3 regions of the Jeotgalibacillus sp. 10bf12 genome follow, and region 1 is predicted to be linked to each of the others. Evidence: a T-box and tRNA genes for the amino acid it is inferred to sense, from the RefSeq annotation. Region 1 holds a T-box; the other regions hold tRNA genes.

Evidence for each region. The T-box of region 1 lies ahead of argS (arginine--tRNA ligase). A T-box ahead of a tRNA ligase gene usually reads a tRNA of that ligase, here a tRNA-Arg.
Region 2: it encodes a tRNA-Arg, which carries the amino acid that the T-box ahead of argS (arginine--tRNA ligase) is inferred to sense. The anticodon was not compared.
Region 3: it encodes a tRNA-Arg, which carries the amino acid that the T-box ahead of argS (arginine--tRNA ligase) is inferred to sense. The anticodon was not compared.

The regions. Positions count from the first base shown of each region.
Region 1 covers NZ_CP200276.1:637,696-641,473, forward strand. Annotated here, with positions in the region: gene DH10bf12_RS02940 (DUF1349 domain-containing protein) at 1-517, opposite strand, end outside; gene argS (arginine--tRNA ligase) at 607-2,295, opposite strand; T-box leader at 2,344-2,556, opposite strand; gene rbsB (ribose ABC transporter substrate-binding protein RbsB) at 2,712-3,647, opposite strand; gene DH10bf12_RS02955 (ABC transporter permease subunit) at 3,681-3,778, opposite strand, start outside.
Region 2 covers NZ_CP200276.1:3,111,317-3,115,094, reverse strand. Annotated here, with positions in the region: rRNA gene DH10bf12_RS16305 (23S ribosomal RNA) at 1-1,164, shown strand, start outside; rRNA gene rrf (5S ribosomal RNA) at 1,235-1,350, shown strand; tRNA gene DH10bf12_RS16295 (tRNA-Val) at 1,369-1,444, shown strand; tRNA gene DH10bf12_RS16290 (tRNA-Thr) at 1,449-1,524, shown strand; tRNA gene DH10bf12_RS16285 (tRNA-Lys) at 1,533-1,608, shown strand; tRNA gene DH10bf12_RS16280 (tRNA-Leu) at 1,618-1,702, shown strand; tRNA gene DH10bf12_RS16275 (tRNA-Gly) at 1,719-1,790, shown strand; tRNA gene DH10bf12_RS16270 (tRNA-Arg) at 1,802-1,878, shown strand; tRNA gene DH10bf12_RS16265 (tRNA-Pro) at 1,908-1,984, shown strand; tRNA gene DH10bf12_RS16260 (tRNA-Ala) at 2,002-2,077, shown strand; tRNA gene DH10bf12_RS16255 (tRNA-Met) at 2,109-2,185, shown strand; tRNA gene DH10bf12_RS16250 (tRNA-Ile) at 2,196-2,272, shown strand; tRNA gene DH10bf12_RS16245 (tRNA-Ser) at 2,288-2,380, shown strand; tRNA gene DH10bf12_RS16240 (tRNA-Met) at 2,401-2,474, shown strand; tRNA gene DH10bf12_RS16235 (tRNA-Asp) at 2,481-2,556, shown strand; tRNA gene DH10bf12_RS16230 (tRNA-Phe) at 2,563-2,635, shown strand; tRNA gene DH10bf12_RS16225 (tRNA-His) at 2,653-2,728, shown strand; tRNA gene DH10bf12_RS16220 (tRNA-Gly) at 2,738-2,811, shown strand; tRNA gene DH10bf12_RS16215 (tRNA-Ile) at 2,820-2,896, shown strand; tRNA gene DH10bf12_RS16210 (tRNA-Asn) at 2,904-2,978, shown strand; tRNA gene DH10bf12_RS16205 (tRNA-Ser) at 2,986-3,076, shown strand; tRNA gene DH10bf12_RS16200 (tRNA-Glu) at 3,083-3,154, shown strand; gene DH10bf12_RS16195 (TraR/DksA C4-type zinc finger protein) at 3,394-3,778, opposite strand, start outside.
Region 3 covers NZ_CP200276.1:1,515,094-1,518,871, forward strand. Annotated here, with positions in the region: gene DH10bf12_RS07935 (hypothetical protein) at 1-188, shown strand, start outside; gene DH10bf12_RS07940 (SprT family protein) at 205-678, shown strand; tRNA gene DH10bf12_RS07945 (tRNA-Asn) at 974-1,048, shown strand; tRNA gene DH10bf12_RS07950 (tRNA-Ser) at 1,056-1,146, shown strand; tRNA gene DH10bf12_RS07955 (tRNA-Glu) at 1,153-1,227, shown strand; tRNA gene DH10bf12_RS07960 (tRNA-Asp) at 1,259-1,334, shown strand; tRNA gene DH10bf12_RS07965 (tRNA-Gln) at 1,344-1,418, shown strand; tRNA gene DH10bf12_RS07970 (tRNA-Lys) at 1,426-1,501, shown strand; tRNA gene DH10bf12_RS07975 (tRNA-Leu) at 1,514-1,595, shown strand; tRNA gene DH10bf12_RS07980 (tRNA-Leu) at 1,671-1,756, shown strand; tRNA gene DH10bf12_RS07985 (tRNA-Arg) at 1,766-1,842, shown strand; tRNA gene DH10bf12_RS07990 (tRNA-Gly) at 1,859-1,932, shown strand; rRNA gene DH10bf12_RS07995 (16S ribosomal RNA) at 2,037-3,583, shown strand.

The sequences.
Region 1 (3,778 bases):
GACTGCAGGCATAAGGCCCGATTTTAATTTCTTTTACACCATTCGGATTATGCAGGCGACCAATTCGGATCTGCTCACGGTTCCCCTGCTGGTCAATAAAATAAATTTCAACATCATTTGATTGATAAATGATTTCAAATGTCATTTCTTCAGATATTCTCGCATTCGGAAAGTTTTGCGTAGACCAGTCTGAGTATGCATGCGAGGTCACGACGCCTCCAAGATGAGAAGGCCCTTCAGGAATGTATTCAACTGAGCATTTGATCCAATTATCGTCATCTGCGTAAATTAAGATCCCCGCCTGATCAAAAGTATGTTCAGGTTTTACTTTGAAGGAACCGGTGCAGCGGAATTCTTCTGACGGGATGTTTTGTAATAAAGCGTGCCCTGTCATTCGATTGAACTGATAATGTGTGTTTCTCCAGAAGTCAGTGTCACCCTTTGTGTGAAAACTGAGTGTAGCATCCTGCTCACGTATTTTTTCCGGCTTATTCATCCACTGATAATTGTGCCACATAACTTATCCTCCTATGCTTTAATCTCTTACATGAATGATTATAATCAGTCTGCGCGGCATTCGCATATTTAAACTTTCCAGCCACCTCATTACATCTCCTCAGGTGCTTGCACACCAAGTAAATACAAACCTTCTTTCAACACAACTTGAACTGCATGAACCAGTGCCAGTTTCTCCTGTCTGCCTTCAACAGCATCCAAAATCCGCACGTTCCCGTAATACTGGTTAAACGACTTCGCCAGCTCAAGTACATATTTCGCTACCTGAGAAGGGTCATTCCCATCAAATGAACGTTTAATGGTTTCCGGGAAATCCATTAGACATTTAACCACGCGCCATGCCTGATCACCAGTATAAACCAGTGCTTCAGTGCTCTCATGATAGCCTCCTTTTCTTAAAATAGAGGATGCCCGCGCATGCGTGTACTGAACGTAAGGTCCTGTCTCTCCTTCAAATTTCAGCATTGCATCGAGTGAAAACTCCACGTCATTCAGACGATGATTTTTTAAATCGTGAAACATGACAGCGCCTGTTCCTACCTGGTAAGCAACCCGCTCCTTTTCAGCAAGAGAAGGGTTCTTATCTGCAATATTCTGACTCGCCAGACTCACTGCCTCATTCAGCACTTCCTCAAGCAGCACGACTTTCCCTTTTCGCGTAGACATCTTCTTGCCATCTTTCAGCATCATGCCAAACGGAACATGCTTCAGCCCCTGACTCCACTCATAGCCCATTTTTCCAAGCACATGAAACAACTGCTTGAAATGCAGCGTCTGCTCATTTCCGACGACATAGAGCGACCGCGATGACCCGTAAGTCTCGTGACGATAGATCGCAGCTGCCAGATCACGCGTCGCATAAAGCGTTGTGCCATCCTTCTTTTTAATCAGACAGGGCGGCATCCCTTCTGCCGTCTCCACCACAAGCGCACCATCAGATTCCTGTAAAAGCTGGTTCTCTTCAAGCAGCTTCACAACCCGCTCCATCTTGTCATTATAAAAAGCCTCTCCCTGCGTCGAATCAAACGTCACGCCGAGCAGCTCATAAATACTGTTAAACTCCTTCAGGGACTCCTCTCTGAACCACTTCCACAGATCACGCGCTTCCTGATCCCCGTCTTCAAGACGTTTAAACCAAAGGCGACCCTCATCAATCAGAGATGCATCATGCTCTGCTTCATCATGAAACTTTACATAGAGCGTCAGAAGCTCCTTAATCGGGTTTTCACGGATTTTCTCTTCATTTCCCCAGAGCTTATAAGCCGCAATTAGCTTGCCAAACTGCGTCCCCCAGTCACCGAGATGATTAATCCGTACAACCTCAAAGCCGTTCTTCTCAGCAATCCGTGCAAGCGAATGACCAATCACCGTTGAACGAAGATGTCCCATTGAAAAGGGCTTTGCGATATTTGGTGAGGAGAAGTCAATCGTGATGACTTCACTGTTCTCATGATTCAGGCTGCCATACTGCTCTTTTTGCTGGATCACTTCTCCAACCACTGAAGCCGAAACTGCTGATTGATCCAAAAAGACATTCACGTAGCCGCTGACCGCCTCCACCTTTTCAAAAAGAGAAGGTAGTTCAAGGTTGTCAGCGAGATCACCGGCAATCTGGTTAGGTGCCTTTCGAAAAACTTTTGCAAGCTCAAAACATGGAAATGCATAATCACCCATGTCGTCAAATTTCGGCTTTTCGATCAGCTGAACCACCTTTTCAAGCTCAAGCTGGTCCTTTAATTGTTTGTACAAAGCTTCTGCAAATAACGATTGATCGTTCATCAATTTTCCTCCTCCAAATAAAAAACGCCCGTCTCTTCTCCATACAGGAAAAGAGACGGGCGTTTGATTCGTCCGCGGTACCACTCTCATTGTTTTCACAACCACTCAAATTGATAACGGGGGTATCCCCGGCAGCTCCTACTCATTTTTCAGACCTGCATCTCCAAAGTGCGCTTCACTCCCTGCTTCATCACCGGGCTCCCACCGTCCCCGGCTCGCTATACATTCACAGTAAGCTACTCTCTTTGTCATTGACGTTTGTTTTTACCTATTATAACCATTGGATAAGGAAATACAATAGTTATTTTAGAGACTCATGCATTAATTTGGATAAAATACCCATAATGATACACTAACCTCAGTCCCGCTGTATCACAAAACCCCTCACATCCAACTGAATGCAAGGGGTCAAAATACTACTGTGTCACAAGCTCAAGCTCAACTGGCACGAATTCTTCTACCGATTCGCCGTCTAGTACTGCCTGTGCTGTATCAATCGCACTTACACCGATTTCATCAGGCTTTTGCGCTACTGTTGCTGCCATTGTTCCTTCTTCTACTGCTGCTACTGCATCATTAGTTGCATCAAAGCCGACAACCATAACATCTGACATCCCTGCTGCTTCTAGTGCTTCTACAGCGCCAAGGGCCATTTCATCATTGTGGGCAAATACTGCATCAAATTCCACACCGCTCTGAATAATGTTTTCCATAACAGAAAGTCCTTCAGCACGGTCAAAGTTTGCTGTCTGATTTGCAACGACCTCAATGTCACTTTCACCAATCACTTCGTTGAACCCTTCTCCACGCTCACGGGCTGCTGAAGATCCTGAAATCCCTTCAAGCTCAACAACATTACCTGAGCCGCCAAGCTCTTCCATGATGAAGTTACCAGCAAGACGTCCGCCTTCAACGTTATCAGAAGCAATATGCGTCACAACTTCTCCGCCTTCTGCGCTTCTGTCTACCGTAATTACTGGAATATCAGCGCTATTAGCTGATTCAATCGCAGATGCAATTGCTGCTGAATCAGTTGGGTTCACCAGAATGATATCTACTCCCTGCTGAATCAAATCTTCAATATCACTAGCCTGCTTTGCCGGGTCATCCTGAGCATCAACAACTGTAATGTCCATGCCTGCTTCTTCAGCCTGCGCTTCAGCACCTTCTGATAATGTAACAAAAAACGGATTATTTAATGTTGAAATCGAAAAACCGATTGTCCCTGCCTCATCACTGGCACCTTCATCGCTTCCTGCGTCTTCACTTTCAGAACCTGGAGAGTCTAGAGAACAAGCCGCCAAAACCAGTGACATCATCAGCATCAATGTTAAAAATAATCTTTTTTTCATTTTTGAACACTCCTTTTAAATTAGTTTTTATTATTAAGCAGCTTTTTTCCGGTCCAGCAATACTGCCAGCAGAATCACGCCGCCTTTTACCACCTGTTGATAAAAAGAAGATACATTCATCAAGTTGAGCC
Region 2 (3,778 bases), 980 kb from region 1:
GGTGCAAGCCCGAGAGAGCCGCAGTGAATAGGCCCAGGCGACTGTTTAGCAAAAACACAGGTCTCTGCGAAACCGTAAGGTGAAGTATAGGGGCTGACACCTGCCCGGTGCTGGAAGGTTAAGAGGAGTGCTTAGCGCAAGCGAAGGTGCGAATTGAAGCCCCAGTAAACGGCGGCCGTAACTATAACGGTCCTAAGGTAGCGAAATTCCTTGTCGGGTAAGTTCCGACCCGCACGAAAGGTGCAACGATCTGGGCACTGTCTCAACGAGAGACTCGGTGAAATTATAGTACCTGTGAAGATGCAGGTTACCCGCGACAGGACGGAAAGACCCCGTGGAGCTTTACTGCAGCCTGATATTGAATTTTGGCACAGCTTGTACAGGATAGGTAGGAGCCTTAGAAACCGGAGCGCCAGCTTCGGTGGAGGCATTGGTGGGATACTACCCCGCTGTGTTGAACTTCTAACCCGCGGCCCTTATCGGGCCGGGAGACAGTGTCAGGCAGGCAGTTTGACTGGGGCGGTCGCCTCCTAAAGAGTAACGGAGGCGCCCAAAGGTTCCCTCAGAATGGTTGGAAATCATTCGAAGAGTGTAAAGGCATAAGGGAGCTTGACTGCGAGACCTACAAGTCGAGCAGGGTCGAAAGACGGGCTTAGTGATCCGGTGGTTCCGCATGGAAGGGCCATCGCTCAACGGATAAAAGCTACCCCGGGGATAACAGGCTTATCTCCCCCAAGAGTCCACATCGACGGGGAGGTTTGGCACCTCGATGTCGGCTCATCGCATCCTGGGGCTGTAGTCGGTCCCAAGGGTTGGGCTGTTCGCCCATTAAAGCGGTACGCGAGCTGGGTTCAGAACGTCGTGAGACAGTTCGGTCCCTATCCGTCGTGGGCGCAGGAAATTTGAGAGGAGCTGTCCTTAGTACGAGAGGACCGGGATGGACGCACCGCTGGTGTACCAGTTGTCATGCCAATGGCATCGCTGGGTAGCTATGTGCGGACGGGATAAGTGCTGAAAGCATCTAAGCATGAAGCCCCCCTCAAGATGAGATTTCCCACACGCAAGTGGTAAGATCCCTGAAAGATGATCAGGTAGATAGGTTCGAGGTGGAAGCATGGTGACATGTGCAGCTGACGAATACTAATCGATCGAGGACTTAACCAAATCGGTTGATTCTCGGAAAATCCCTTACTTTGATGAACGTATCCAGTTTTGAAGGCGCGAGCCTTTATAGTCTAGTGATGACAGCGAAGAGGTCACACCCGTTCCCATGCCGAACACGGAAGTTAAGCTCTTCAGCGCCGATGGTAGTTGGGGGTTTCCCCCTGTGAGAGTAGGACGTCGCTAGGCGGTATTACATAATACCGTGGAGAATTAGCTCAGCTGGGAGAGCATCTGCCTTACAAGCAGAGGGTCGGCGGTTCGAGCCCGTCATTCTCCACCATTATGCCGGTGTAGCTCAACTGGTAGAGCAACTGACTTGTAATCAGTAGGTTGGGGGTTCAAGTCCTCTTGCCGGCACCAGTTTTTTCGAGCCATTAGCTCAGTTGGTAGAGCATCTGACTTTTAATCAGAGGGTCGAAGGTTCGAGTCCTTCATGGCTCACCATGTTTTTATGCGGGTGTGGTGGAATTGGCAGACACGCTAGACTTAGGATCTAGTGCCGCAAGGCGTGGGGGTTCAAGTCCCTCCACCCGCACCATTTTAATAGTTACCATGCGGGAGTAGTTCAGTGGTAGAACACCACCTTGCCAAGGTGGGGGTCGCGAGTTCGAATCTCGTCTTCCGCTTACTCTATTCAGCGCCCGTAGCTCAATTGGATAGAGCGTTTGACTACGGATCAAAAGGTTAGGGGTTCGACTCCTCTCGGGCGCGCCATAAGAATACATAGAATAACACATAATCGACGGGGAGTAGCTCAGCTTGGTAGAGCACTTGGTTTGGGACCAAGGGGTCGCAGGTTCAAATCCTGTCTTCCCGACCATCTTTTATAATCATTATGGGGCCTTAGCTCAGCTGGGAGAGCGCCTGCCTTGCACGCAGGAGGTCAGCGGTTCGATCCCGCTAGGCTCCACCATATGTATTTTATGAAGTTACTTTATTTATTGGGCGGCGTAGCTCAGCTGGCTAGAGCGTACGGTTCATACCCGTGAGGTCGGGGGTTCGATCCCCTCTGCCGCCACCAATATAATAAAGGACCTTTAGCTCAGCTGGTTAGAGCAGACGGCTCATAACCGTCCGGTCGCAGGTTCGAGTCCTGCAAGGTCCACCATAGTCTTATCCATACGGAGGTATACCCAAGTCCGGCTGAAGGGATCGGTCTTGAAAACCGACAGGGGTGTAACAGCCCGCGGGGGTTCGAATCCCTCTACCTCCTCCATTTTTTTAACTTAATATCGTCGCGGGGTGGAGCAGTTCGGTAGCTCGTCGGGCTCATAACCCGAAGGTCGCAGGTTCAAATCCTGCCCCCGCAATTATCTGGTCCCGTGGTGTAGCGGTTAACATGCCTGCCTGTCACGCAGGAGATCGCCGGTTCGATCCCGGTCGGGACCGCCATTTTACGGCTTTGTAGCTCAGTTGGTAGAGCAATGGACTGAAAATCCATGTGTCGGCGGTTCGATTCCGTCCAAAGCCATCTTTTTTGTTGTCATGGCGATTGTGGCGAAGTGGTTAACGCACCGGATTGTGGTTCCGGCATTCGTGGGTTCGATTCCCATCAGTCGCCCCATTTGAGTATGCGGGTGTAGTTTAGTGGTAAAACCTCAGCCTTCCAAGCTGATGTCGTGAGTTCGATTCTCATCACCCGCTCCATTATATTTGGGCCTATAGCTCAGCTGGTTAGAGCGCACGCCTGATAAGCGTGAGGTCGGTGGTTCGAGTCCACTTAGGCCCACCATATTTGTTCCACAGTAGCTCAGTGGTAGAGCTATCGGCTGTTAACCGATCGGTCGTAGGTTCGAGTCCTACCTGTGGAGCCATTTTTACGGGGAAGTACTCAAGTGGCTGAAGAGGCGCCCCTGCTAAGGGTGTAGGTCGCGTAAGCGGCGCGAGGGTTCAAATCCCTCCTTCTCCGCCAGTTTTAGGCCCGTTGGTCAAGCGGTTAAGACACCGCCCTTTCACGGCGGTAACACGGGTTCGAATCCCGTACGGGTCATCATTAAAAGCAGCATGCCAATCAAATTGATTGGCATGCTGCTTTTTTGTCATCTTATAAACTTCTTTTCAATTAATCAGGAGACCCGTGGGGAACGTAGAGACTTAACACGATACATATACTAAACGTTACATCCTTCAGGTTTTTCTGAACAGCATAGATAGTAAATACTTTGACCACGTTGTTTCACAATCAAAAAAGTTCCCCTTCAACCTAAAGAAGGGGAACCGGATTAATGATTATTCGTCATCAGGCATAATCTTACGGTGTTTGCCATCCATCTCATTTGCTACATCTTCATCCTCATAATCTTCTTCATAAAGATCATCATAGCTTTTTTCGCCGCCTGCCATATCTGAAGGTGTTTCTGAAGTGCCATATCTGGCTGCCTCATCAAAACTGTTTTCGTAATCTCTTACGCCTTCGTCCTCACCCCGGTAAGGATGATCAGAGGATGGGCTGATCACTGATTCCTCACTTGGACGCTGATTTTGATTGTTATAATCTTCAGCATGCTCAACACAAGTAAGTGCTGTTGGCATGGCCTCAAGGCGTTCAAATGGGATATCCTCACCACTGACAGCGCAAGTGCCATATGTTCCTTCATCCATAGCTTTTAATGCT
Region 3 (3,778 bases), 880 kb from region 1:
CAGGACTGCCGGTTATTCCACTGATCATTATTATAGGATCAGCTATATTTGGCGTCATGCAGGTACTGATGAGAATGAGACAGGATGTTCCTGCTGAAGCAAAAGGCCAGGTCCGTTCATTTTCACTGATCAGCATGCAGCTGATTACGTCAATGCCATTGATCGCAATGATCTTCCTTTTTATCTAAAAGGAGGTAGCTGCTAATGACGAATGAAGAACTTCAACTGCTGACAGAACAGATCTCACTTGAATCGTTCAGAAAGCAATTTAAGCACCAGGCCTATTTCAACGGCCGGCTCAGAACGACAGGTGGCAGGTATCTGCTTGTCAGTCATCATATCGAAATCAATAAAAAGTACCTTGATGAACACGGCTACGCTGAACTTGTTGGAATCATTAAGCACGAACTTGCACATTACCACCTTCATATAGAAGGAAGAGGGTATCAGCATAGAGACCGTGACTTCAGGGAACTGATTAAAACAGTCGGTGCTCCAAGGTTCTGTACACCGCTGCCTTCACAAAAAAAGAAGCAGCTGCCACGCAACAAAGTGTATGAATGCAAAGACTGCGGTCAGCTTTATCATCGGAAGAAAAGGTTTGATACAAGTAAATACCGCTGCGGAAAGTGCAGCGGGAGGCTGGCCTTTTTAGGTGTGGATCAGTCACTTGCTTAATGATTGGCTGCCGGAAGTGAAACAGACTTCCGGCAGTTTTTTTGATTAGACGATAAAGGGGAGAGCTTTTCTTTTGAAGCGGGGGGATTGGTTTTGACATCATCTATGATTTGTGGTAAATTACATTCACTAGCCTTTGAAGCGGGCGGCATAGAAGATCAAAATAATTTAAAATTATTTTATAAAAACGATTGACTACTGCATTTAATATCTGTTATGATATTAAACGTCGGCAAGAGAGACGCCAAGAGAAACACTTACATAAAGGCTTGCTGAAACAACTTAATGATATCGTTCCACAGTAGCTCAGTGGTAGAGCAATCGGCTGTTAACCGATCGGTCGTAGGTTCGAGTCCTACCTGTGGAGCCATTTTTATGGGGAAGTACTCAAGTGGCTGAAGAGGCGCCCCTGCTAAGGGTGTAGGTCGCGTAAGCGGCGCGAGGGTTCAAATCCCTCCTTCTCCGCCAGAACATGGCCCGTTGGTCAAGTGGTTAAGACACCGCCCTTTCACGGCGGTAACACGGGTTCGAATCCCGTACGGGTCACCACTTAATTTTGATAAATACATAGTTTCACTCTGGTCCCGTGGTGTAGCGGTTAACATGCCTGCCTGTCACGCAGGAGATCGCCGGTTCGATCCCGGTCGGGACCGCCATTTAAGTATTGGGCTATAGCCAAGCGGTAAGGCAACGGACTTTGACTCCGTCATGCGTTGGTTCGAATCCAGCTAGCCCAGCCATTTTTTAGAGCCATTAGCTCAGTTGGTAGAGCATCTGACTTTTAATCAGAGGGTCGAAGGTTCGAGTCCTTCATGGCTCACCATTTTTGTTATCTGCGGGTGTGGTGGAATTGGCAGACACGCTAGACTTAGGATCTAGTGCCGCAAGGCGTGGGGGTTCAAGTCCCTCCACCCGCATTTTTATTTCTTTTTCAAAAAGCATTGACAACTAGAAGTTATATTGATATAATATTACTTGTCGCTCGAATACGAGCGGTCGTGGCGGAATGGCAGACGCGCTAGGTTGAGGGCCTAGTGGGAGAAATCCCGTGGAGGTTCGACTCCTCTCGACCGCACCAAACAAGTAAGCGCCCGTAGCTCAATTGGATAGAGCGTTTGACTACGGATCAAAAGGTTAGGGGTTCGACTCCTCTCGGGCGCGCCATATTTTAATTTTATATGCGGGTGTAGTTTAGTGGTAAAACCTCAGCCTTCCAAGCTGATGTCGTGAGTTCGATTCTCATCACCCGCTCCAATATTTTTGAAACATTTGAACCTTGAAAACTAAACAACCAAACGTCAACGTTTTAAGATTTTAAGTCTTTTTCGAACAAAAAAGACAATGAGCTTTTCAAACACTTTACGGAGAGTTTGATCCTGGCTCAGGACGAACGCTGGCGGCGTGCCTAATACATGCAAGTCGAGCGGACAGATGAGGAGCTTGCTCCTCAGATGTTAGCGGCGGACGGGTGAGTAACACGTGGGCAACCTGCCCTTAAGACTGGGATAACTCCGGGAAACCGGGGCTAATACCGGATAATTGAAAGAACCTCCTGGTTCTTTTATGAAAGGCGGCTTCGGCTGTCACTTAAGGATGGGCCTGCGGCGCATTAGCTAGTTGGTGAGGTAACGGCTCACCAAGGCAACGATGCGTAGCCGACCTGAGAGGGTGATCGGCCACACTGGGACTGAGACACGGCCCAGACTCCTACGGGAGGCAGCAGTAGGGAATCTTCCGCAATGGACGAAAGTCTGACGGAGCAACGCCGCGTGAGTGAAGAAGGTTTTCGGATCGTAAAGCTCTGTTGTCAGGGAAGAACAAGTACCATAGTAACTGATGGTACCTTGACGGTACCTGACCAGAAAGCCACGGCTAACTACGTGCCAGCAGCCGCGGTAATACGTAGGTGGCAAGCGTTGTCCGGAATTATTGGGCGTAAAGCGCGCGCAGGTGGTTCCAAAAGTCTGATGTGAAAGCCCCGGCTCAACCGGGGAGGGTCATTGGAAACTGGGGAACTTGAGTGCAGGAGAGGAAAGTGGAATTCCACGTGTAGCGGTGAAATGCGTAGATATGTGGAGGAACACCAGTGGCGAAGGCGACTTTCTGGCCTGTAACTGACACTGAGGCGCGAAAGCGTGGGGAGCAAACAGGATTAGATACCCTGTAGTCCACGCCGTAAACGATGAGTGCTAAGTGTTGGGGGTTTCCGCCCCTCAGTGCTGCAGCTAACGCATTAAGCACTCCGCCTGGGGAGTACGGCCGCAAGGCTGAAACTCAAAGGAATTGACGGGGCCCGCACAAGCGGTGGAGCATGTGGTTTAATTCGAAGCAACGCGAAGAACCTTACCAGGTCTTGACATCCCGGTGACCACACTGGAGACAGTGTTTTCCCTTCGGGGACAACGGTGACAGGTGGTGCATGGTTGTCGTCAGCTCGTGTCGTGAGATGTTGGGTTAAGTCCCGCAACGAGCGCAACCCTTGATCTTAGTTGCCAGCATTCAGTTGGGCACTCTAAGGTGACTGCCGGTGACAAACCGGAGGAAGGTGGGGATGACGTCAAATCATCATGCCCCTTATGACCTGGGCTACACACGTGCTACAATGGACGATACAAAGGGCTGCGAGACCGCGAGGTTTAGCCAATCCCATAAAATCGTTTCAGTTCGGATTGTAGGCTGCAACTCGCCTACATGAAGCTGGAATCGCTAGTAATCGCGGATCAGCATGCCGCGGTGAATACGTTCCCGGGCCTTGTACACACCGCCCGTCACACCACGAGAGTTTGTAACACCCGAAGTCGGTGAGGTAACCTTTTGGAGCCAGCCGCCTAAGGTGGGACAGATGATTGGGGTGAAGTCGTAACAAGGTAGCCGTATCGGAAGGTGCGGCTGGATCACCTCCTTTCTAAGGAAATATGACTGGCTCTTTGGGTCAGATCATAAACGATTGTTGACTGTTTGGTTGTTTAGTTTTGAAGGGTCAAACCTTCAAAACACTGACTTTTTTCTCGTCTCTTCTATTGTAAGAGCGTTATGAGAAGAAAGCAGCTCGTTCCTTGAAAACTGGATAACGACATCAAAGTAAGAAAGATAACCGAGA